Regions from separate parts of the Heyndrickxia sp. NPDC080065 genome, predicted to be linked through region 2. Evidence: riboswitches for the same ligand, from Rfam matches in the RefSeq annotation. Region 2 holds a riboswitch; the other holds the start of a gene.
What was found. Region 2 has a riboswitch for FMN ahead of ACQKP0_RS07365 (ECF transporter S component). Riboswitches for the same ligand answer to the same signal wherever they lie in the genome.

Region 1: it holds a riboswitch for FMN, as region 2 does, so the genes downstream of both, ribD (bifunctional diaminohydroxyphosphoribosylaminopyrimidine deaminase/5-amino-6-(5-phosphoribosylamino)uracil reductase RibD) here and ACQKP0_RS07365 (ECF transporter S component) in region 2, are expected to answer to the same signal.

What each region holds. Positions count from the first base shown of each region.
Region 1 covers NZ_JBNNWS010000008.1:1,462-7,882, reverse strand. Annotated here, with positions in the region: gene ACQKP0_RS10685 (response regulator transcription factor) at 116-820, opposite strand; gene ACQKP0_RS10680 (hypothetical protein) at 971-1,153, opposite strand; gene ribH (6,7-dimethyl-8-ribityllumazine synthase) at 1,666-2,130, opposite strand; partial or broken gene ribB (3,4-dihydroxy-2-butanone-4-phosphate synthase) at 2,170-2,778, opposite strand; gene ribE (riboflavin synthase) at 2,794-3,453, opposite strand; gene ribD (bifunctional diaminohydroxyphosphoribosylaminopyrimidine deaminase/5-amino-6-(5-phosphoribosylamino)uracil reductase RibD) at 3,470-4,552, opposite strand; FMN riboswitch at 4,780-4,925, opposite strand; gene ACQKP0_RS10655 (DUF3231 family protein) at 6,064-6,421, opposite strand, start outside.
Region 2 covers NZ_JBNNWS010000005.1:144,222-150,642, reverse strand. Annotated here, with positions in the region: gene ACQKP0_RS07375 (hypothetical protein) at 1-733, shown strand, start outside; gene ACQKP0_RS07370 (peptidoglycan DD-metalloendopeptidase family protein) at 913-1,785, shown strand; FMN riboswitch at 1,887-2,030, shown strand; gene ACQKP0_RS07365 (ECF transporter S component) at 2,180-2,749, shown strand; gene ACQKP0_RS07360 (ferredoxin) at 2,802-3,050, opposite strand; gene ACQKP0_RS07355 (helix-turn-helix domain-containing protein) at 3,302-4,354, shown strand; gene ACQKP0_RS07350 (RecQ family ATP-dependent DNA helicase) at 4,351-5,814, shown strand; gene ACQKP0_RS07345 (CPBP family glutamic-type intramembrane protease) at 5,811-6,401, shown strand.

The DNA.
Region 1 (6,421 bases), on a different contig from region 2:
GAAAATAAATATTAGGTCTATCACTAAAAACAATAGAAAAAAAGATATACCACAACTATATTTATTCAAAAATAGCATTAATCCAATATATATTTAGGTTTAATTTTCATTAATTTTAAAGTTTTTTATCGTACTTCCATATGTATCCTACTCCCCAATATGTTTTTAAAAATTTTGGTTCAGATGGACATTCTTCAATTTTTTTTCTGATTCTACGGATGTTAACATCCACAATCTTCAAATCTCCCACAAATGTTTTTCCCCATACTTGGTCCAATAATTGGTCCCTTGAAATTGGTTGATTTTCATTTTCCATTAAATATTTTATTAAATCGAATTCAGTTGGGGTCAAATTAATTATTTGATTATTTTTAGATAGTGTATTCTTTTTTATATCTAAAGAAAATGGAGGGGTTGATATGACCTGTTGTTCAGGTACAGAACGTTTTACTGCTTTTAGTCTCCTTAATAATGAGCCAATTCTTGCTTCTAATTCCCGAATACTAAAAGGTTTGGTAATATAATCATCAGCACCAGTGTCAAGTCCATTAACTTTATCGTCTTCCTGTGCTTTTGCAGTTAACATAATAATACCCATACGTTTATCATGCTTCCGAATTTCTTTACAAACCTCAAATCCATCAATCCCTGGCAGCATAACATCTAGAAGGGCAATATCAATATCTTTATGTTTTTGAAAAATGTCTAGTGCAGCTTCTCCTGTCTCTGCTTCATAGACCGTTAAATTAGCCTTTTTAAGATTTAAGCTGATAAAGCTTCGAATAGACATTTCGTCCTCTAATAATAGAATGGAAGGCATAGCAAACCTCCTGTTGTTTTTTACACTAAATATATGATTAAATAAATCGAACTACCCCCATTAACCTAAAATTCTAGCTGCTTATCTGAGGTTTAAATGGGGGTAGATTATTAAATTTTTACAATTAGTGTTTTGTAAAATTATATAATTTCATCCTTTTTTCTTCAAGTGCATATCAGTATTTTTATCTAAAAATCCAACTTGATAATCACTTCCAACTGGTCCAATCATTGTTGAAACAGCATTTTTTACTGATACATAAACCCAGCCTACATACAAAACAGTTGATAATAATAATATACATAATAAGGAATTTATAGATTTCTTGCTCATTTTGACACTCCCTTTTTAAATTTCCACAGGTTCGACCACTTTTGCTAATTGTTATGTAAGGCTATTTTCGTAAAGATTGTTGCTTTTCGTAAATAGCTCAATACTTAACTAAATTGGTTTCGTGCTCTTTTCTTCATCCCATACTAATTATATAAACGCAAAAACAACCGTAAAAATCCTACTGCCGATTTTTACTTTGTTACAAATAGCAACATAGTATAAGAAAAGAGCCATATGTAAAGAATAACTATGAAACTGAAATCCTATAATAATGAATGTAATAATTATCACAAACCGCCTTCATTTTAACCTCTGCATCTTTGTGACTCGTCCTCTGCTGTAATTAATCTAATAATGAGTATAGAATACTAACAAATATTAAGGGTGACAAAGAAGTTACAGTTTTCGAATTCCACAATTTTTCTAGTATGAAAGGACTTTTATGAAATTATATAGAAAACTCCCCAAGTTAACTTGAGGAGTTTAATAAAAATATTTTAGAAATTCATATTTCAAACCAATTTAGTAATATTAGCCATTTCTATCGCGGAAACAGCGGCATCCCAGCCTTTATTCCCCGCTTTTGTTCCAGCTCTTTCAATGGCTTGTTCGATTGAATCAGTCGTTAATATGCCAAAAATCACTGGAATCCCAGTATTTAATGAAATAGCTGCCACACCTTTTGCCGCCTCATTGCAAACATAATCAAAATGCGGTGTTGAACCTCTTATCACTGTCCCTAAAGTAATCACCGCATCATACCGGTCTGATTTCGCCATCTTTTGGGCGATTAAAGGAATTTCGAATGCACCTGGAACCCAAGCAACATCTACACTTTCTTCATTCACACCATGTCTTTTTAAAGCATCTAAAGCACCACCGAGTAACTTGCTTGTTATAAATTCATTAAATCTTCCTACGACAATGCCTATTTTAAGTCCTGTACCTACTAAATTTCCTTCATATATGCTTCCCATTTTTATTTCTCCTTTGATATGTTTTTAGTTAGAACTTGCCATACTTTCCTTTTCTTTTCGGTATTGAATTAAAGCTTGGATCGTAATCATTTTCAAATGAAACTTGTTTGCAATCAATTTTAAATCAGGTACTCTGGCCATTGTGCCATCCCCATTAATTACTTCACAAATAACACCAGCAGGCGATGCTCCAGCCAGTTTAGCTAAATCAACTGCAGCTTCAGTATGTCCAGGTCTAATTAACACACCACCCTCTTTCGCAATTAAGGGAAAAATATGACCTGGCCGCTTAAAATCAGAAGCTCTGGACTCCTCGTTCATTAGCTGCTTTATCGTTGCAGAACGTTCAAATGCTGAAATTCCAGTAGTTGTTGAAATATGATCCACACTAATGGTAAAAGCTGTTCCAAATTGATCGGTATTATGATCATTCATTGGAGTTAGTTGGAGTTTTTTTGATAGCTGTTCTTCTATTGGAACACAAACAAGTCCTCTGCCATGTGTAATCATAAAATTAATCACATCAGGAGTTGCTTTTTCTGCTAATGCAATAAAATCGCCTTCATTTTCACGATTTTCATCATCACAAACGATAATCACTTTTCCTGCCTTTAACTCTGCTATAGCTTCTTCTACTGAATCAAACATTGTTGAAATACCCCCTTAAACAAATCCATTTTCTTTTAACATGTCATAAGAAATTGAAGCATTATTAACTTTTGGAGAATTGGTGAGGCGGGTGTGAAGGAAATGCTCCATATATTTTCCGAGCATATCACACTCGATATTCACCACTTCACCAAGACCTTTTTCATTAAGGATGGTTTCGGATAATGTATGGGGTATTAAGGATATAGTAAATGACTGATCACTAACCCCGAATATAGTTAAACTAGTACCATCAACCGCAACAGAACCTTTTAGTATCATATATTTAAGCAATGCTGCTTCGACTTCAATATCGTAGTAGCGCGCATTATCTACTTGCCTTATTCTTTTAATAATTCCAATTCCATCCACATGTCCTGAAACAAAATGTCCGCCAAATCTACCTTTCGCTGACATCGCACGTTCTAAATTAACTTTAGAACCATTTTTTAGTTGTTTTAAACTAGTTGATTTGATTGTTTCAGGCATTACATCCAACTGAAATTCGCTTTTTGAAAATGTAGTAACCGTTAAACAGACACCATTAACCGAAATACTATCTCCAAACTGAACATCTTCTAGAATTTTTTTTGCATAAATCCTTAATTCAATTGCGTTTCCAGATTGCTTAATACTGCTGATTGTCCCTACTTCTTCAATAATTCCTGTAAACAAGTACTTCTCACCACCTTTACAAAGGTATTGCTGTTAATCGTATATCTTTGCCAATGACCTTAATTTCTTTAATTTCTAATTGGATGGCATCATCAATTTCAGCGATCCCCTCCCCACCAAATGAGGTAGGAGCAAGCCGGCCACCTATCAACTTGGGAGCGATATAAGTAATTACCTGTTGAAATGCACGCTCCTTCAAAAAACTTCCATGAATTTCTGCTCCACCTTCAACAAATATAGAGCTGATACCCATTTCAGCAATTCTTTTTAACATACTTTTTATTTCGATGGATGGAGTAACCATTTTCAAAATATGAACTCCTTTCGTTTTATATGGAACCAGCCTTTTTTCATCAACATTTGAACCAGTGACAATCCATGTTTCCGCCTGCAATTCTTCGATTATTTTCGAATCAAGAGGGGTTCGCAAATTGGTATCTAGTATGATTCTTACAGGACTTTTCCCTCCACCTGTTTGTCTTGTTGTTAAACTAGGATTATCTTTTAAAACTGTGTTCACTCCGACTAAAATCGCATCATGTGTATGTCGAAAATAATGAACATCATCCCTTGCATCTTTACCAGTTATCCACTTGCTTTTTCCTTCTCTAGTAGCTATTTTCCCATCTAAACTAGTAGCGGATTTTAATGTTACAAAAGGTAAGCCCGTCTGAATAAAATGGAAAAATATCTGATTTAATTGATCCGCTTCGTCCTTGAACAATCCTACCTCCACAATTAAACCTGCCGCTCGCATTCTATCAATTCCCATTCCTGCTACTTTTGGATTGGGATCCGTTGTTGCCACTACCACTCTTTTTATGCCGGATTTAATCACCAAATCAGAACACGGCGGAGTTCTCCCAAAATGACTACAAGGCTCGAGAGTTACATACATGGTGGCGCCGATAGCATTTTCCTTTGCCATTTGTAACGCATGAACTTCAGCATGCGATTCACCAGCTTTTAAATGGGCACCCATCCCAACTACCTGATTGTTTTTGACAATTACCGCTCCCACAACTGGGTTTGGAGTTGTTTGTCCGAGAGTGCTCTTTGCAAGGTCTAAAGCAAGCTTCATATAATATTGATCATTCATCATTTGTACTCCTTACAAAGTATTTAAAATACAAAAAACCCCTAAAGTAAAAATCATTTCACTTCAGGGGTTCTTAAAAAGGCAATAATTAAATAAAGGTTGAAGATAGACTTCACCTATCACTATTCATGAATAACAAAATAGAGGTATTGACGTATATCAATCCTTATTTTTCATGCATAAGTAAATAAAGGTAGAGACTATGGTCCTATACCAATTGCATTTTATTTTTCCTTCTCCCATCCAGACTTTAACTGTCGGCCCTGGAGTTTCACCAGATCCACCGTTTGACAAATGTCAACCGGGTCACGGACTAAGAAGCTTGAGCTTCATCACCGCCGGTAGGGAATTTCACCCTGCCCCGAAGGATAATTTATTTAATTTTTAATGTTTATCAATTTTTTTGTTAATCAAGTTTTTTCCATTTTTATTTTTGGCAGTCTTCTATCCTCAAAATAACAACCCGCCATTTTTCATTTCTCTTAATTGCTTAGAATACTATCATTCAAAATAAAAAAAAGCAAGAAACTAAAATTAACGGGTTCGGTTATTGGGGAGAAAACGTTAATTAACAACCTAATTGGGGACACAATTCGTATATGAATTGGTGTCCCCCTTTTTGTTGTTATAACAACGATAAAACGAATTTAACATAATAATTAACACTTCAACACGCATACAAATTGATGCCAGCGCATAAATTTATGCGGTGTTGTTAAAACCCATGCTAAAACTATTGTGGATTGGGTTGTCCAAGGTAGTTCCCTTTATCAAGCGAACTTATTTTTAAAAGGAAATTGGAAAATTCGTGTTAAAATATGAAATGATGTTCTTAAACGAAGCAGGCTAGACGTATAAAGGGATATGGGGGTGGCTTTTTATAAAAAGAAAAATATTTTTCATAATAGGAATAATCATCATAGCGATACCGATATTTTGGATATGTAATTTAATGAATCCCGAACCTGGTAAAACATCAGGGAATGGGAACCCAGCAATTTTATTATTGGGTATTATTGTTATTATGTTTTGCTGTCTAGTATATTTATGGACAAAAATTTTTAATTATCATAATATTAAACCTGTTGTATTATTAGTTGGAATTCTAGCTACCTTAATTCACTTGGTGATTTCAATTCTTTATCAAAGGAGTTCATTTCTAAGATATAAAAATGTTTTGGCAGAAACATACAAAAAAGATTATGGTTTTATAGACTGGCAGTATATTGATAGCATCACTTCTTTTATGTCCATACACGTTAACAAGCAATATTTTAATGCAAACACATACTGTATTTTTTTGACCTCATCCGTTTTTCTCTCGCTTCTCTTAGTTTATTTTGGTAAAAAGTATCAAAAAACGCTCAGAAAAATCTGAGCGTTTTTACTTTCCATTTTTATTATCAATTTACTGTTGAAATATATGCTAATTAGCTTGTTATTTACATAGTTAATAGCATTTTTCTCCCCATCAACCGAACCCGTTAAACTAAAATCCTTGCTTTCTGTCGTCATTCAAAAAGGTTATCTCTATCCACGGCTTCCGGCGGTTTCTCAAACCATCCATGTTCAATCATAATATTTGTTCCATCTTCAACATATAGTCCATTGTCCATCAAAAATTTTGAATACATTCCAGCTAAATCAAGTCTTCCGTTAAGGGATAGGGCATTCGCATAGGATCTTACTTTCATTGAAAACATGTCAATTTTATGAGATAACATCAATTTATCTGAGAATGGGGTAGTAGTAGAAGTACTCACTAAATGATCCAAGAATATAGGAGATGGTAAGTTTTCCTTATGCAGTTGCTCTGAACAGAGTTCAACATGTTTGTTAGTTATATCCTTTCCTCTTAAAAAAAATTGG
Region 2 (6,421 bases):
TAGTGTCATCGTTCCTAAATCCAATTCAGAGTGGCTGACCAAATATTTAGATACATTAAAAAAGCTGCCATTCAAAAAATGGGGATTCTCCAGTGATCCAATTTTCACGGGTGAATTGGAGTATCATCAATCAGATAAAAAACTTCACATTATTATAAATCTAAAAGATTGGAGTAAAGTTCCTGAATATGTAGAACAGAATTTAAATAATATTTTGAACTATAGCTTTGCTTACCAGGATGATGTATCTGAAGTGGATTTTTCAGATGAGCACGGGAACCAAGTAGAATTGAATAACACTGGGCTTTTAGAAACTACTATAAAAATAAATAAAATACTTAAAAAGGGGTATTTCATTTATGAAAACACAAATGGAAAAAACTTGCTCATACCATCAGATGAAAAATATGATTCATTAGGAAAAGCTTTAAAAAATATGAAAATAGCACCGAATGACTATTATCGACCCCTTATTCCTAAAAATATCATAACAACTGTAAAGGAAGAAAGCCGGGAACATGTAATCATCCAATTTAAAGATCGATTAAATCTAAGCAATAATAATGTTTTGGATTATAAAACTATGTTAGATGGAATTCTGCTGACAGCGAAAAATTTTGGATATAAGTTTGTATCTTTTAAAAACATTTCACCTTTAAAGTGGGAAGAATACGATTTTTCTAGTCAAATATCAGTACCTATTTCTCCGAACGGTTATTCATTTAATGAATGAAAATTTCAATTTGTAAGCAATTAGTTTATTTAGACTAATTGCTTATTTTTTTGCATAAAAAATTCCATTCAGCATAAACTAAGCTTTGCTCTACCAAACTTGGATTTGACAATTTGTTCTAAAAACATACAGGCTGTCATATAAGTGAAAGCAAGAGTCATTACCCGAGGAGGATAAATATGTTTGACTATTTGAAAAGAATATTAATAGTGGCTATTTTGGCGCTTTTTGTAAGTATTATTATATTAGGCGGTAGAGCTCAAGCGACAGATTTAAATATACATGATAAGACGATGGAGTGGTACTTCCCAGCTGAAGGTGAAATATCCGATGTTTTTGATTCAAGGGGAGGAGTACATAAAGGAATTGATATTGCAGGAAAATTTAAATCATCTATATTTGCAGTAGATGATGGAGAAATAGTTCGTTCATATTACTCGGAATCTTATGGGAATGTTGTTTTTATTCATCATTCAAACGGATTTGAAACAGTTTATGCTCATTTAAGTAAAAGAATTGTCAAGGATGGACAAAAGGTAAAAAAAGGTGACCAAATAGGGTTAATGGGTAATACGGGTCACTCAACCGGAAATCATCTCCATTTTGAAATTCATAAGGGTGAATGGACAATTGAGAAAGAAAATGCAATTGATCCGTTTCTTGTTTACGGAAAAGGAGAAATTGGTCAATTGGTCTTTGCCTTAAACCATGATCCATATGGAGTTGTGGATGTGACTAGTGAAATGAATGAAAATACACATACTAATAATGTTTCTGCTAATCCAGTAGCGGATGATATTATTATTACTACACATTCATTTACTGATATTTCTAAAGCGAATCTTTTTGAAAATAGTATAAGTAACAATTTAAAATCCAAAGCAGATAAAGTGGTAAAAGATGAAAGCGTATATGTAGTAAAAACTGGAGATACATTAAGTAAAATTTCGAGAATATATAATGTTTCGATAAATCAATTACTGAGCTGGAATCACATCATTAATAAAGACTTAATTCTTCCGAAACAGAAAATCATTATTAAACATATTTAAAAGAAAAAATTTTACCTGTGATGACAAGCATCTTGAATTCGAAATGTTTTTCTTCACAAAATAATTTAGATAAGATATAATATATGTGTAAAATTAATACGATTCATCTTCGGGGCAGGGTGAAATTCCCGACCGGCGGTAATGGAGCAAAAATATTGCTTCTTAGCCCGCGAGCCTAGCAGTTTTGGGCAGGATTTGGTGTGATTCCAAAGCCGACAGTACAGTCTGGATGGGAGAAGATGGAGGTGCCAGTGTTTAAAAATGCAGGTTTTAAACACTTATTTAAGCATGCCTCTAATTCTCCCTCAAGGTCTATACCTTGAGGGTTTATTTATGGTATTGCTTATGGCAACTTTCTTCTGACATGGGATGAATCTCAAAAGGAGAGAGGATTTTGAGAAAATTAAATTTAAAAATGTTTATTGGTATTGCAATGTTAAGCAGTTTGGCGTATGTGATCATGTTTATTAAGTTTCCGATACCGCCATTCCCGCCGTACTTAACAGTCGATTTTAGCGATATACCTGCATTTATCGCCGCTTTATTATTTGGACCAGTCGGTGCTATATTAGTGGAAATTATCAAAAATGCGTTAGATTACTTCACTCATGGTAGTGAAGCTGGTTTACCGATTGGAAATATTGCAAATATTTTCGCTGGAATTTTATTTGTTTTACCAACTTATTTTATTTATAAGCGTATGAAAACAAAAAAAGGTATGACTTTTGCTTTATTTATTGGTACATTATCATTGGCAGTTATGATGAGCGTCCTAAATTATTTTGTCATTCTACCTGCCTATTTAATATTAATGAATTTTTCAGTACCGAATGTAAAAGAATACATTATAGCGGGGATTTTACCTTTTAACATTATTAAAGGTATTATCGTTTCAATTATTTTTATGCTTTTATTTTCACGAATGCAAAATTGGATTAATAAACAATCCATTATTAATAATTAATAAAAGGAAAAAAGGCAGGTGCTTCAGATAAGAGCACTTGCCTTTTGTATTATTACTCAAATTTTAATGGGTCGCCGTCAAATGATTCGTCGGCTACTTTAATAGAGTCTGTAGGACATCCTTCAAAAGCATCAATTAAATCATCTTCCAAAATTTCCGGAATCTCTTCAGTTCCCTTGTTGTTATCCAAAATGTTATAGGCAATTCCTTCGTCATCATAATCAAAAATATCTGGAGCTGCAGCACCACAAGCACCACAAGCTATACATGTATCCTTATCAACAATTGTAAATTTTGGCATGAAATGACCTCCTAATAATCTATATCTATCCTTATAATGGAAAAATCAAAAAAGGATGGATGCATATCTTTCATTGGCTCACTCATAATAATAAAACTCATCTTTGAACTTTTCAATAGTTATGGGTTAAGAAACCTGTTTTATAAGGTTTTACTCGATTATTTGTAATAATGAAATGAATTTATATAACAAAAAACTATGCTTTCGTGATAAAATTAGACATAAAAAGACATATAATGAGGTAAAAACAGATGACGTTTTTACAAGCATTGATTCTATTGAATATACAAAAAATAAAGGGATCTCGTACAGTTTACTCTATTTACCATTTACTAAAAGGAAAAAAGTCCTCACAAACCATACAAGATGCACATTTATTTAAGCTTGGAGTTTTTTTTCAAACATTCCCGTTTTTACAAAGAGATGTTTTTGAAGAAATGATAATGGAACTTGAGAAGAAGAACCTTATTTGTCAAAAAGAAAATCAAAAGTTTTATATATCAAAATACGGCGAAAAAGAGCTGCACGATTTTTTTGAAAAACGACCATTCCCAAAATATTTGAATGGATTAAAATATCAAGATATAGCTATTACTTTTTGGAAACGAATCAATTTATTAATTCAAGTACTATCAAATTCTATTCATGAAATAAATAGATACTCCCCCATTCAAAGGGATGAAGATATACAACAATGGGTGAAGTCTTTCTTAAAAGAGAGCCGATATACAAGACCACAACTTTCAGATCAACTTTATCATGAAATCGCATCATTGTTTTTAAAGCATTCTCCTGAGAATCCAGAAATCTTGGTTATCCGATTAACGGGAAACAATCAATTTGGAAAAACAATCGATCAGGCAGCAGAATATTTTTTGATGGAGAATACAGAGTATTGGTATCGTTTTATTCATTTGCTCCATTATATGCTTGAAACAATGATACTTAATAAATCGGAGTTTTCATTTTTGTACTCTCTCATTTCTGATACTTACCGTAATATACCCCTTACAAAATCTACTGTCGAAAGCTTAATATTACTAAAAAAAGGGTATTCGATACCGGAAGTCGCAAATTTACGGAGACTAAAAGAAAGTACGATTGAAGATCATGTTATCGAGATTGTCTTGAATGATACCAATTTTGACATATCACCATACTTACAAAAAGAATTAGAGCAAAAGATTATTAAAATTGCAAACTCAGTTACACAAAAAAAGCTAAAGCCAATAAAAGATGCTATTGGTGATGTTTCTTATTTTCAAATTCGGCTAGCACTTGCAAAACAAGGAGTATGGGAATGAAGCTGTACGAAACTTTAAAAAAACATTTTGGATATCATTCGTTTCGCAAAGGACAAGAGGAAGTCATTACTTCAATCCTAGCTGGTCAAGATACATTAGCTGTACTTCCAACTGGTACAGGTAAATCTCTTTGCTACCAAATACCTGGGTATATGTTACCGGGTACTGTTGTGATCGTTTCACCATTACTTTCTCTTATGCAAGATCAAGTAGAGCAGCTTCGAATAAATGGAGAAAAGAAGGTAGTAGCGTTAAATTCCTTTTTAAGTATACAGGAGCGAAAAAAAATTCTTCAATCACTACAATATTATCGATTTATCTATATTTCACCTGAAATGCTAACAAATCAAGTTGTGATACAGAAATTAAAGAAGATCGTCGTTTCTCTGTTTGTTATCGATGAAGCACACTGCATTTCTCAATGGGGGCATGATTTCAGGCCGGATTATTTATGTTTGAAAGAAGTACGTTTACACCTTGGAAATCCAGTAACCCTAGCTTTGACTGCAACAGCAACAGATGATGTCCGTAATGATATTATCCATTATCTTAATTTAAATAAAGTAAATGAATTGATTTTTTCTGTCGATCGGCCCAATATAGCATTAGTAGTAGAAGAAACTGCTAATTATCAAGAAAAAACTAACAAGCTGTTACAATTAGTAAAAGGATTACAGAAACCCGGTATTATTTATTTTTCGAGTAAACGTGTATCAGAAGAAATAGCAACTTTACTCAGAAAACATGGAATTGCAAAAGCAGAAAGCTATCATGGAGGAATGGATCAAGAGCAAAGAATATTGATTCAGCAGCAATTTTTACATGATCAACTACAAGTGATTTGTGCTACAAGTGCTTTTGGGATGGGAGTCAATAAAGAAAATATTCGATTCGTTATCCATTTTCATATGCCTTATCAAATTGAATCATATTTGCAAGAGATTGGCAGAGCTGGAAGGGATGGAGAGAAAAGCATTGCTATTCTTTTATATTCTTCCGGAGATGAATTATTGCCATTACAAATATTCGAAAATGAACTGCCAACCGAATTTCAAATTGAACAATTCTATGCGATAAATAATGAGCATAACAGTGAAAGAGAAATAGCATTTTTAAATCTTACTGATATACAATTGAGGTTTCTGAATTTTTACAGTGAATTATTTAAGGGTGAGACTGAAGTCGTTCAAAAAGTCAAAAAAATTTGTGAAGAACGTGTAAAATATAAACGATTAAAGTTACAAGAAATGAAAAAATGGATTCAATCTACTAATTGTCGTCGAAGAGGTATTTTACAATATTTTAATGAAAAACCAATCTCTCAAAATTACAATTGCTGTGATAAATGTGGAATCCAAATGAATGATTACAATATGAAAGATTTAGATGTGTTCATAGAAGAAAAAGAGAACTGGCTATCGATGCTGAATAAATTATTGCTAAGAGGCGATAAAGCATGAGAAAAAACAAGCAATCTGAATTGATAAAACAATTAACAAAACGAGAACTAACTTTTCATTTATTTGTTACTCAATTTATCCTATTAACGATATCAATCATTTCAGGTATATTTTTATTTAAGGATCTTTCGACTTTTTTCAACTTGTTTCGAATCAATGGTTCTATCATTACTCTTGGTTTATCAAGTGGTGTGATAATTGTTCTATTAGATACTTTTTTAATGAAAGTCTTACCCAGTCATTATTATGATGATGGCGGGATAAATGAAAAGATTTTTACAAATCGCTCATTCATAGAGATTGCCTTTTTAGCCGCAACAATAGCTATTTGTGAAGAGGTGCTTTTTCGAGGGGTGATCCAAACTAATTTTGGATTTATCATTGCAAGTATTATTTTCGCAATAATTCATTTACGTTATTGGGGACATTGGTTTCTAATTGTAAATATATTAATTTTAAGCTTTTGGATTGGAATAATCTATGAACTAACTAACCATAATTTGTTTACCACCATCGTCATGCACTTTACGATAGACTTTTTATTAGGATTAGGGATTAAATATAAGAATAGACATTTACATAGTTAGATTATGAGAAAAAGAAATAG